4 regions of the Bacillus sp. NPDC094064 genome follow, and region 2 is predicted to be linked to each of the others. Evidence: riboswitches for the same ligand, from Rfam matches in the RefSeq annotation. Region 2 holds a riboswitch; each other region holds the start of a gene.

Region 1 (3,210 bases), on a different contig from region 2:
TCATTTTCTTTCGCATATTCACGAATATCATGTGAAATTCTCATACTACAAAACTTCGGTCCACACATCGAACAGAAATGAGCTGTTTTCGCTCCTTCTGCCGGCAACGTTTCATCGTGATATTCCATCGCGCGTTCAGGATCTAAAGATAGATTAAATTGATCACGCCAACGGAATTCGAAGCGTGCTTTTGAAAGTGCATCATCACGCTGATGAGCCGTTTTGTGCCCTTTCGCAAGATCAGCCGCATGTGCTGCAATTTTGTACGTAATAACCCCTGTGCGAACATCATCTTTATTTGGCAATCCTAAATGTTCTTTCGGCGTTACATAACAAAGCATCGCCGTTCCGAACCAGCCAATCATTGCAGCTCCAATTGCCGATGTAATATGGTCATAACCTGGTGCAATATCTGTCGTTAACGGTCCAAGTGTATAGAATGGCGCGCCCTGACAAATATCAAGTTCTTTCTCCATATTCTCTTTAATTAAATGCATTGGTACATGCCCAGGTCCTTCAATCATAACTTGCACATCATGCTTCCAAGCAATTTTCGTTAATTCACCAAGTGTTTCAAGCTCAGAAAATTGTGCTTCGTCATTTGCATCTGCAATCGACCCTGGACGTAATCCATCTCCTAGAGAGAACGAAACATCATACTGCTTCATAATTTCACAAATCTCTTCAAAATGAGTATAGAGGAAGTTTTCTTTATGATGGAATAAACACCACTGCGCCATAATTGAACCACCACGCGAAACAATACCTGTCGTACGCTTTGCCGTAATTGGAATGTAACGAAGTAATACACCTGCGTGAATCGTAAAGTAATCAACGCCTTGCTCCGCTTGCTCAATTAACGTATCACGATACACTTCCCACGTTAAATCTTCTGCAATTCCGTTTACCTTTTCAAGCGCTTGATAAATCGGCACTGTTCCAACTGGTACCGGTGCGTTACGAATAATCCACTCACGCGTCGTATGAATGTTTTTACCTGTAGATAAATCCATAATCGTATCTGCACCCCAGCGAGTCGCCCACGTCATCTTCTCTACTTCTTCTGCAATAGAAGAAGATACAGCAGAGTTTCCGATATTTGCATTTACCTTCACGTGGAAATTACGCCCGATAATCATCGGTTCTGCTTCCGGATGGTTAATATTCGCTGGTAAAATAGCACGGCCTTCTGCGATCTCCTTACGAACAAACTCAGGCTCTACTCCTTCACGAATCGCAACGTATTCCATCTCAGACGTAATAATACCGTTACGCGCATAATGCATTTGCGTTACATTGGCACCTTGCTTCGCTCTAAGCGGCTGGCGATCCATTTGCGGGAAAACAGGTGTATGTTTCGAAGCCACTTTCACACCGTCATCCTCTGGTTTCACCTCACGCCCTTCGTATGCCTCTACATCCCCGCGCTCCACGATCCAAGAATGGCGCGGCGCCTGCAACCCCTTTTCCAGCTCCACTTTATACTCGGGATCCGTATAAGGACCGCTCGTATCATACACACGGATTGGTGGATTTTGGACGCCGTTCGTTTCGCTTTGTTCAATCTCACGCATCGGCACTTTCATACCTGCGCGCGGTCCATCCACATATACTTTCTTACTCCCTGGTAAACTCGATTTCAATTCAATTTGCTCAGCCGAAACAGATTGTTTCATAACTTTTGTTGCCCCCTGTTCGTGACAAGGACGAGATATGGCCAGCGCATGCCAAAATAAAAAGAGCCAGGTCCATAAAAAAATAAGGACCTGGCTCATAAAAGACATCATTATGTAAAGCCGTTAACTTCCCTACGCTGGTACGAGCCAGATCAGGTCCAAAGGGTTAAGAAGTTCACACGCTTCTCTCTCAGCCTACGCATACGTTAGGCACCCCTAGTTTATCACTGATTTAATTTTCAATACTTTCCCATCATACACGATAATCCGAAAAATGCAAACTTTATTTCTTTTGTCACTTATGGAATCATCCACGTTAAATAATATGCTTGAACATACGTCATAATACCAACAATAATGACGAAGAACAAACTATGTTTCACCGTGAAGCGGAACAAGTCTGATTCTTTTCCAGCAAGTCCAACTGCCGCACAAGCAATTGCAATCGATTGCGGAGAAATCATTTTCCCTGTTACACCGCCCGTTGTATTTGCTGCAACGAGAAGTACTTCAGATACACCGACTTGCTGCGCTGTAATTGCTTGTAAATTCGAGAACAGTGCATTCGCTGACGTATCGGAACCTGTTAAGAATACGCCAATCCACCCTAAGAATGGGGAGAAGAACGGGAATAATCCGCCAGTTCCAGCTAGTGCTAATGCTAGTGTAGAAGATAGACCAGAATAGTTTGCGATAAAGGCAAACCCTAATACGAATCCGATTGATAGAATTGGCATCTTAAGTTCGTTTAACGTTTCTTTAAATGTCGCTACTGCATCTTTTGCACTCATTTTCAAAATAAAGATAGAAATGATACAAGCAATTAAGATTGCTGTTCCTGTTGCTGATACTACGTCAAACTTCAAAATTGCCTCGTAAGGCGTCGGTTTATTTACAATTGGCTCCGCCTTCATTACTAAATTGTGTAAACCTGGTACCTCAAACTTAAATACAAGACTCTCTAATGCGCCCCCCGGAGCGAATAACGATTTAAAGAAACTTTGGCTCCAAATGACTACCATTACAGTTAAAATAATGAACGGAGACCATGCTTTTACTACTTTTCCTACTGTTAGTTTCGGCATATCTGCCGTAGTTGTTGCTGCTGCTACTTCACCATCCGCTTGCTTCGATTGATAAATTTCTTTCGGCTGCCAAACTTTTAAGAATAGCGATAAACTTACTAAACTTACAAGCGCTGATGTAATATCCGGAAGTTCTGGTCCTAAGAATGTCGCTGTAATGAATTGTGTAATTGCAAATGAACTACCCGCTACAAATAACGCAGGCCAAGTTTGTTTTACACCTTTAAATCCATCCATTAAAAATACGATAAAGAACGGAACAAATAATGATAGGAACGGTAACTGATGTCCAGCCATTTGTCCGATTTTATGCGGATCAATACCTGTTACTTGTCCAGCAACTGTAATTGGAATTCCCATTGCCCCGAACGCTACCGGCGCCGTATTTGCGATTAAACAAAGACCAGCTGCATATAAAGGATTTAATCCAAGACCTGCAAGAAGCGCCG
Region 2 (3,210 bases):
GATAAACAACATGCTATTGTTACGGAAATCGATAAAAAGCCGAAGAAGTCATTCTCTCCTGGTCTTTACGATTTAACTGAATTACAACGTGATGCAAATAAAAAGTTTGGTTACTCTGCTAAAGAAACGTTAAACATTATGCAGAAGTTATATGAACAACATAAAGTGCTAACATATCCTCGTACAGATTCACGTTACATTTCATCCGATATCGTCGGAACACTTCCAGAACGTTTAAAAGCATGTGGCGTCGGAGAATACCGTTCTTTAGCACATAAAGTACTACAAAAGCCTATCAAGCCTAATAAATCATATGTTGATGATAGTAAAGTAAGCGATCATCACGCAATTATTCCGACAGAAGGATATGTTAACTTCTCAGCCTTCACAGATAAAGAACGTAAAATTTATGATTTAGTTGTAAAACGTTTCCTAGCAGTGTTATTCCCAGCATTCGAATATGAGCAACTAACGTTACGCACAAAAGTTAGTAATGAAACGTTCATTGCACGAGGAAAAACAATTCTACATGCCGGTTGGAAAGAAGTATATGAAAATCGCTTTGAAGAAGATGATGTAACGGATGACGTAAAAGAGCAGCTTCTACCTCACATTGAAAAGGGCGATACATTAAGTGTAAAGCTACTTATGCAAACATCAGGTCAAACAAAGCCACCTGCACGATTTAACGAAGCGACTTTACTTTCAGCGATGGAGAATCCTACAAAATATATGGATACGCACAATAAACAACTTGCTGATACATTAAAATCGACTGGCGGATTAGGTACTGTAGCGACACGTGCAGATATTATCGACAAGCTATTCAATTCATTCTTAATTGAAAAACGTGGTAAAGATATTCATATTACTTCAAAAGGTCGTCAGTTACTTGATTTAGTACCAGAAGAATTAAAATCTCCTACATTAACTGGTGAATGGGAACAAAAGCTTGAGGCTATCGCAAAAGGTAAATTGAAAAAAGAAGTATTCATTTCTGAAATGAAGAACTATACGAAAGAAATTGTTTCTGAAATTAAATCGAGTGATAAAAAATATAAACATGACAACATTTCAACGAAGTCTTGTCCAGACTGCGGTAAACCGATGCTAGAAGTAAACGGTAAAAAAGGCAAAATGCTCGTATGCCAAGATCGTGAATGTGGTCACCGTAAAAATGTATCCCGTACTACAAACGCGCGCTGCCCGCAATGTAAAAAGAAATTAGAATTACGTGGTGAAGGTGCAGGCCAAATTTTCGCATGTAAATGTGGCTATCGTGAGAAATTATCAACATTCCAAGAGCGACGTAAAAAAGAATCAGGTAACAAGGCTGATAAGCGTGACGTTCAAAAATATATGAAACAACAGAATAAAGAAGAAGAACCATTAAATAACCCATTCGCAGAAGCATTAAAGAAATTAAAATTTGATTAAATAAAAAGAATTGTCCTTCTAAAGTTTTGATGGGCAATTCTTTTTTATTGTATACAATTTAAATTAACAAATATGGAAAGGTAAAGAACTTGTTATTTTATTAGAATAAGAGTAGACTTTGAAATAGATGAATAATAAACACATGGGAGTTTGTGGATGCAAACTGAGAGTATGACTATTAATCCGTCATTGACCATTTGAACCTGTTGGATAATGCCAGCGTAGGGAGAGTGTAAAAGCACATATTCAGACACTTTGCGTACGCAAAGTGTCTTTTTGTGTATCTCCCACCATTATAGTTAGGAGATGAAAAAAATGAATGTACAAGAAATTAGTAAAGTAGTGGATTTAGTAAGAGAGTCTAATCCGCTCGTTCATAATATTACAAATGTTGTTGTCACAAATTTTACGGCGAACGGTTTGTTAGCGTTAGGGGCATCGCCTGTAATGGCGTATGCAAAAGAAGAAGTAGCAGAAATGGCTAGTATTGCTGGAGCTCTTGTTTTAAATATGGGAACACTTCGTCCTGAAGAAGTAGAAGCGATGTTACTTGCGGGTAAATCAGCAAATGTGAACAATGTACCAGTACTGTTTGATCCAGTTGGCGCAGGAGCAACGTCGTATCGAACAGAAGTTGCGAGACATATTCCAGCTGAAATCGATTTAGCTGTTATCCGCGGAAATGCAGCTGAAATAGCTAACGTTATTAATGAGAGATGGGAAATTAAAGGGGTCGACGCTGGTACTGGAAATGGCAATGTTGTAAGTATTGCAAAGCAGGCAGCAGACGAATTGAATACAGTGGCGATTATTACTGGAAAAGAAGATGTTGTTACAGATGGAGAGAAAACTGTTCTTATTCGAAATGGCCATCCCATCTTAACGAAAGTTACGGGAACAGGGTGTTTACTAACTTCTGTAATAGGAGCTTTTACAGCGGTAGAAAAAGATTATGTAAAGGCAGCCGCGGCAGCATTAACATTTTATGGAGTAGCAGCGGAACTAGCAGCTGCTAAAACAGTAGAAAAAGGACCTGGTAGTTTCCAAATTGAATTTTTAAATCAGTTAGCAAATACAACTTCTGATGATATTGAGAAATATGGAAAGATTGAGGAACTAGAGTAAGAGGGAGTGAAAGAAATGGCACGCATTGAAATAGATAAAATGTCAAAGCTATTGCAAGTGTATTTTATTATGGGAAGTAATAACTGCATAAAAGATCCGTTAGCTGTATTGAAAGAAGCGTTAGATGGCGGAGTGACACTTTTCCAGTTTCGTGAAAAGGGAGAAGGAGCTTTAACGGGCGAGAAACGTTTACAGTTTGCCAAAGAGGTGCAAGCACTTTGCAAGGAGTATGGTGTACCGTTTATTGTAAATGACGATGTTGAATTAGCCATTGAACTAGATGCAGATGGTGTTCACGTTGGACAGGATGATGAAGGAATTACTTCTGTTCGTGAAAAAATGGGTGATAAAATTATCGGTGTATCTACACATACAATTGAAGAAGCACGCTGGGCAATTGAAAATGGAGCTGACTATTTAGGCGTTGGACCTATTTTCCCAACGAGTACAAAAAAAGACACGAAAGCTGTTCAAGGAACGAAAGGATTAGCTCATTTTAGAGAACAAGGAATTATGATACCGATTGTCGGTATTGGTGGGATTACGATTGAAAATACTGCTTCTGTTATAGAAGCAGGTGCGGATGGTGTCTCTATTATTTCTGCGATTAGCTTAGCGGAATCTCCTTATGAAAGTACGAAGGAGCTA
Region 3 (3,210 bases), on a different contig from region 2:
GCCGCCATAATACCTGGAACGTTACATCCAAAACCGATAATCATCGGAATAAAAGCTTTACCGTTTAAGCCAAAGAACTCCATAATTCTATCCATAACAACTGCAATTCGCGCCATATATCCTGAGTCTTCTAATAATGAAATGAAAAAGAATAGTGCAAAGATTTGTGGCACGAATACTAACACAGCACCAACGCCGGCGATAATACCTTCTGTAACGAGTGCTTGAATAAAATCAGAGGCACCAACACTTGTAAGTCCAGCCGTTACCCAATCCGTAAGCTGCCCACCAAAAAAGCCATCTAACATATCAGATAACGGTGTCCCAATCCACGTAAACGTAACCTGAAAAATAAAAAACATAACTGCTAAAAAGATTGGAAGTCCTAAAATTTTATGTGTAATTAACTTATCGATTTTTTCCGAAAAAGGAATTTTCCCTTCTTTCTCATGCTTCATAACATTTGTTTTTAACTTTTCAATATACGCTTCACGAGTTTTGTAAATGTGCTCCTCCAACGTACAATCAAGTTTTCCTTCTAAGCGAGATCGAACGGCTACAAGTTCCTTATAAATTGGTAGTGCTTTCATTTCTTTTTCTACTACTTCGTTATTGCTTAGAAATTGAAGGGCTAACCATCTCGGATGCTCATAATTCGCTGTCTCTAAAAGAGCAATTACTTCTCCAATTCCTTCATCCATTTGTACACCATATGAAATAATGAATGGTTCTTTCTCTTTTTTGCCATTCTCTTTAAGAGTCGTAAGTAATTCTTCACAGCCTTTTCCGGTTCTTGCGATGACAGGAACGACTGTTACACCTAATATTTCTGATAATCGTTTTACATCAATAACAATTCCTCTTTGCTTCGCCACATCAACCATATTTAAACCAATTGAAACCGGCTTACCAAACTCAAGTAATTGCAACGTTAAATGCATATTTCGCTCAAATTGCGAAGAATCCACAATATTTAACATATGATGAAATTCGTCTGTTAGTAGAAAATTCGTAACGACACCTTCATCACGTGAAACTGGATTTAAATCATAGACGCCTGGTAAATCAATTAATGTTCCTTGCTTATCTTTTAATTTACCAACCTTTTTTTCTACTGTTACACCGCTCCAATTTCCTACATACTCATAAGAACCAGTAAGCGCATTAAATAATGATGTTTTCCCTGTATTCGGATTCCCTAGCAAAGCTACCTTATTCACGCTAATTCCACCTTTATCATTTTCGCGTCACAATGACGAATACTAATTAACTGCCCACGACACTCCAATGTACAAGGACCTTTAAACATCGCTTTCTGCTTTATACGAAGCTCGCTTCCTTCAGAAAGACCAAAAGCAGCCAGTCTTCTTTTTAATAACTGATCTAACGACTGAATACTTTTTACTAACACTTTCTCACCAATCTTAATATCTACTAAACTCATAACCTTCCCCCTCAGAAGAGAATGATAATTATTTTCAAGAAAATTATAGCATACTCTATTTCATTTGGACTATACCTTTTTGCTTCATATTTATTAACATTTCAATACAATTATATTTCAATAATTGTCATACTAGATTCATTTGCCATTCTCATCCATTTCGCTTACAATAAACAATAGCAAATAAAGAATCTCGTTATTACAGGGGGAGCCATGCCGCTGAGAGGGAACACTTCGTTCCGACCCTTCGAACCTGTTAGTTAATGCTAACGCAGGGATTGTGCAAACGTCCGAAATACATACCTCTTTTTTATTTACGTATTTCGTATCCTCCTATGATATCTATTCTTTTTTGTATAACTTGGATTTAGGGGGAGACAACATGCGTAACACCAATTTACAAGCGATGATCGAATCTGCTATTCTTGCAGCCTTCGCCATGATTATCGACATTTTACCACTATCACTTAAACTTCCAACAGGTGGTTCCATTTCATTTGCAATGATTCCTATTTTTATTATCGCATACCGCTGGGGCTTCAAAATGGCTTTCTTAGGAGGCTTAATTTGGGGACTATTACAAATTGTTGTAGGTGATGCTTACATTTTAACACCTATTCAAGCATTCATTGAATACTTCATTGCCTTTGCTTTTATCGGATTTGCTGGTTTATTCTATCGTCCAATTCAAAAAGCACTTGCAGTATCTAACGAAGACCAATCCAGTTTGGGTAGCCGTAAAGATAAACCCGCATCAAAACAAAACAAAAAAAAGAACGCACTTGTTTACATTATTCTTGCCACATTTGTCGGTAGTTTCGCTCGCTACTTCTGTCACTTTATCGCCGGTATTATTTTCTGGGGACAATATGCACCAAAAGGTCAATCTGCTGTGCTATATTCATTAATTGTAAACGGTAGTACAATGATTGGTTCTTTCGCTTTATGTACAGTATTACTACTCCTTTTATTTAGAACTTCACCACGCTTATTCAAAAGCATCGGTGCTTCTCAAATGAATACATCAAAGAAGAGCGCTTAATTAGCGCTCTTCTTTCATATCGTAATATCAATTAAAAATACAATAAATGCGCAAAAGAAAATAAATACCATTATACTTAGCCACTTGCTATGCACGGTTTATCGACTCCTTACACAACCTCATTTTCTAACTAAATTATACCCTTTAAAAATAAAGATTAGATAAAGATAATATAAAAATAAATAAAAAAAGCGTAGATCATATTGTCTACGCCTTTTTCGGTAAATAGAAGTAAAATAACACACCATCCCCTGTATTCTTTACCCCATATTCAGCATCGTGTAGTTCTAAAATATTCTTCGAAATGGCAAGACCAAGCCCCGTTCCACCTTGTGAACGCTGACGAGCTACATCCACACGATAAAAACGATCCCAAATTTTATCTAATTGTTCTTCTTCAATGTGAGTACCTGTATTTTCAATACATACTTTTATGCGATCCTTCTCATCTATTGTAGAAATAATAATATCCTCTTTATTTGGTGTATAACGAATTGCATTCGTAATGAAATTTACGATGACTTGTTCAATCCGACCTTGATTTGCTATCACTTCAAATGAACGTATATTTTTATGAACACAAAGTTCTTTTTTTTCTATGTCCACAGAAAGGTATTCACATATATCTTCAATTACTGTATCAATATAAAATGAATCCTTTTTCATTTTGTATGTACCTGACTCAAATTTAGCTAACTCAAGCATATCCAAAATTAACGTATCC
Region 4 (3,210 bases), on a different contig from region 2:
CCTGCAGCAGCAGCTTGAATAGAGACGTTACCTTGTGCTGCAATATCTATACCATAATGCATTTGTTCCCAGCGCATATCAAAGGTTGAGCTAACTTTTCCTTGAGTAGGAAATTTGAAAGCAGCTGGAATTGAAGAAGATTGAGCTGTTTGAGCTTGTGATTGCGGTTGATTTTGTACTATATAGTGTTTTGCCACATATCCGTATCCTGTACCAAAACGAATTTTATACCAAGTTCCTACAGTTTCTACTACTTGTACTTGTGTACCATTTTGTAATGAACCAAGTAGAGCACTACTTGTACTAGCATTACTACGTACATTAAGTTTTGGTGTTGCAACTGTGTACTTCGTATTATTTTGAACTGTAGTTCCTTTTACTAAAGGCTGTGAACCATTAGATATGAATGCTTTTTGTACATAACCTGTTTGACCATTATGTAAAATTTTATACCATTCGCCTTGTTCTTCTTGAATGGTAATGAACTTACCGTTTGGTAATACATCTAAAATTGAAGACTCTAAATTAGGTTCAGAGCGAACGTTTAATGCATTAGCATTGACGATGTATTGATTATTAGATTGAAGTTTGTTTTTTAGTAGAATAGCATCTTTTTGTACGTAACCTACTTTATTATTAACAGATACTTTATACCAATCATTCGTTGTTTCAAGTATATTCACTTTCGTATTAAAGCGGATCGTATCAATAGATGTGCTATTTGTATTGTCTTCTTTATGTAAAGTTGCTTGGTCGACTTTGACATATCCAGTTTTAACATTAGATAATTGTTCAGCGTTTGCTTTTTGTACATTTGTTTCGCCCATAGAAGGTAGTAAAGAAGCAATTGCGACAGTAGTTGCTGTTAAAGCAGTAGCTTTCATATTCATATAATAGAGACCTCCTCTAGTTGTATAGTTGTAATTTTATTATAGTATAAAGATATAATATAGTGGGGGTATTCACATAAATGTAATATGAAATCAATATAAAAATAAATTTTTTGAGGATAATGATTCTTTTTAATCCAATTAATTAGGATATCATTTTCTAAAATGGAATATAATTATTGTATAGCTTGATGATTTTGTTGACAATTGAGAAAATTAAAACAGTTGATGATGTCTTATTACGGTGTTATACTGACAGTGATAATTTTATAGTTTGCTAGGAGAGCTGGTGTTGCCAGCTGAGAGTAGGCCGTAAGCCTTTGATCCTTTTCATTACCTGATCTAGATTATGCTAGCGTAGGGAAGCAATTCGGACACTAACTATGAGTCCCCGTTTCTTTGCGTATAGAAACGGGGCTTTTTTATTTAAAAATTTCATATTGAAACCACTAGGGGTGCTTGATGTGCTGAGAGAGGACTAATCCTTAACCCTTACAGACCTGATCTAGGTAATACTAGCGAAGGGAAGTGGAACAACGAATAAATGTATAATTTTATTTGCTGTAACCACTTCTTATATAGAAGTGGTTTTTTTATTTAGATATATATATTGAAGGGGGAAATAGAAATGAAGTTTTGCGATAGATTATTAGAAACTGTGCAACCTGTTTGGGAGAAAAGTCATAATCATCCGTTTGTAGTAGGTATGGGGGATGGTACGTTAGAAAAAGATAGATTTCAGTATTATATTATTCAAGATTATTTATATCTATTAGATTATGCAAAGCTATATGCAATTGGTGTTGTAAAGGCAACGAACCCACAAATAATGGGGAAATTTGCTGAACAAATTGATGGAATATTAAATGGAGAAATGACGATTCATAAACAATATGCAAAACGACTGGGTATTTCTGTAGAAGAAATGGAATCTGCAAAACCATCTGCTAAAAATTTAGCTTATACAAACTATATGATGTCAGTATCTCAAAATGGCACACTTGCAGAATTAATCGCAGCACTTCTTCCGTGTATGTGGAGTTACTGGGAAATTGGAAAGCGTTTAAATGATATTCCGGGAGCAAGAGATCATGAGTTCTTTGGCGAATGGATTCAAGGATATAGTTCTGAAGAATACGGTAATCTTTGTGTTTGGTTAATTGATTTATTAAATGAAATGGCAGTTGGAAAGTCAGAGAAAGAGTTAGAACGATTAGAGGAGATTTTCTTATATTCCAGCCGATTTGAATATTTATTCTGGGATATGTCCTATCGTAAGGAGATGTGGGGATTTGAGGAGCAAGAACATACTACAGTTTCATAATGTTTCTTTTCATTATGATGAGAAACCAATCATCAGTGAATTAAATGCTTCTATACAAGATAAAGAATTTGTCAGTATTATCGGACCAAGTGGTTGTGGGAAAAGTACTTTATTTCGCCTTATAACAGGCTTAGAAGAAGCAAGCGCTGGAAAGATAGAGCTGACAGAAACAAAGAGTCATCCTGTAGGGTATATGCCCCAAAAAGATATGCTCCTGCCATGGAGAACGATTATTGAAAATGCGGCCCTGCCGCTAGAGTGCCAAGGTGTGCAGAAGAAAGAAGCGCAAGTGAAGGCAAAGGAACTGTTGCATAAATTTGGTTTACAAGGATACGAGAAAAAATATCCGAAAGATTTATCTGGAGGTATGAGACAGCGTGTATCTTTTATTCGAACATTGTTAACAGGCGGAGAGATATTGTTATTAGATGAACCGTTTAGCGCGTTAGATGCTTTAACGAAGGCTTCTTTGCAAGAATGGTTGTTTGAACAATGGAAAGAGTGGGAAAAAACAATTTTATTCATTACTCATGATGTTGAAGAAGCATTGTTCCTTTCGAATCGAATTTTAGTAGTGGAACAGCAACCGATAACGACTTTGACTGAGCGAATTGTGCCACTTGGCCATAACAGAACACGAAAGGATTTATATAAACCGGACGTGTTAGCGCTGAAAGAGGAACTTCTTAGTATGTTACAAAGGCAGGTACTTGTATGATGAACCGATTGAAAGAATTAGTTCCTGCCATTACACTTTCTAGTATTTTACTTGTTATGTGGGAAATAGGCGCAAGAATTGTAGATGAGATGTACATTTTACCGTCACCGTCTGCAATCGTAATGAAGATATGGAAACTAAAAGATATATTATTTACGGTTCATTTGCCGGCAACGTTATACGTCGTTTTAATAGGTGTTGTTATTTCTGTCGTATTAGGTGTGGGGCTAGCAATGTTAATGAATGCGAGTACATGGATGGAAAGAGCTTTTTATCCA

The links. Region 2 has a riboswitch for thiamine pyrophosphate ahead of thiM (hydroxyethylthiazole kinase). Riboswitches for the same ligand answer to the same signal wherever they lie in the genome.
Region 1: it holds a riboswitch for thiamine pyrophosphate, as region 2 does, so the genes downstream of both, thiC (phosphomethylpyrimidine synthase ThiC) here and thiM (hydroxyethylthiazole kinase) in region 2, are expected to answer to the same signal.
Region 3: it holds a riboswitch for thiamine pyrophosphate, as region 2 does, so the genes downstream of both, thiT (energy-coupled thiamine transporter ThiT) here and thiM (hydroxyethylthiazole kinase) in region 2, are expected to answer to the same signal.
Region 4: it holds a riboswitch for thiamine pyrophosphate, as region 2 does, so the genes downstream of both, tenA (thiaminase II) here and thiM (hydroxyethylthiazole kinase) in region 2, are expected to answer to the same signal.

The regions. Positions count from the first base shown of each region.
Region 1 is NZ_JBNNUI010000005.1:252,239-255,448, forward strand. It holds gene thiC (phosphomethylpyrimidine synthase ThiC) at 1-1,676, opposite strand, end outside; TPP riboswitch at 1,789-1,904, opposite strand; gene lldP (L-lactate permease) at 1,976-3,210, opposite strand, start outside.
Region 2 is NZ_JBNNUI010000010.1:96,888-100,097, reverse strand. It holds gene topB (DNA topoisomerase III) at 1-1,437, shown strand, start outside; TPP riboswitch at 1,570-1,682, shown strand; gene thiM (hydroxyethylthiazole kinase) at 1,753-2,562, shown strand; gene thiE (thiamine phosphate synthase) at 2,578-3,210, shown strand, end outside.
Region 3 is NZ_JBNNUI010000004.1:335,164-338,373, forward strand. It holds gene feoB (ferrous iron transport protein B) at 1-1,220, opposite strand, end outside; gene ACQKNI_RS12305 (FeoA family protein) at 1,217-1,444, opposite strand; TPP riboswitch at 1,639-1,740, shown strand; gene thiT (energy-coupled thiamine transporter ThiT) at 1,827-2,486, shown strand; gene ACQKNI_RS12315 (sensor histidine kinase) at 2,694-3,210, opposite strand, start outside.
Region 4 is NZ_JBNNUI010000007.1:3,601-6,810, forward strand. It holds gene ACQKNI_RS16565 (SH3 domain-containing protein) at 1-890, opposite strand, end outside; TPP riboswitch at 1,160-1,271, shown strand; TPP riboswitch at 1,332-1,434, shown strand; gene tenA (thiaminase II) at 1,519-2,214, shown strand; gene ACQKNI_RS16575 (ABC transporter ATP-binding protein) at 2,183-2,932, shown strand; gene ACQKNI_RS16580 (ABC transporter permease) at 2,932-3,210, shown strand, end outside.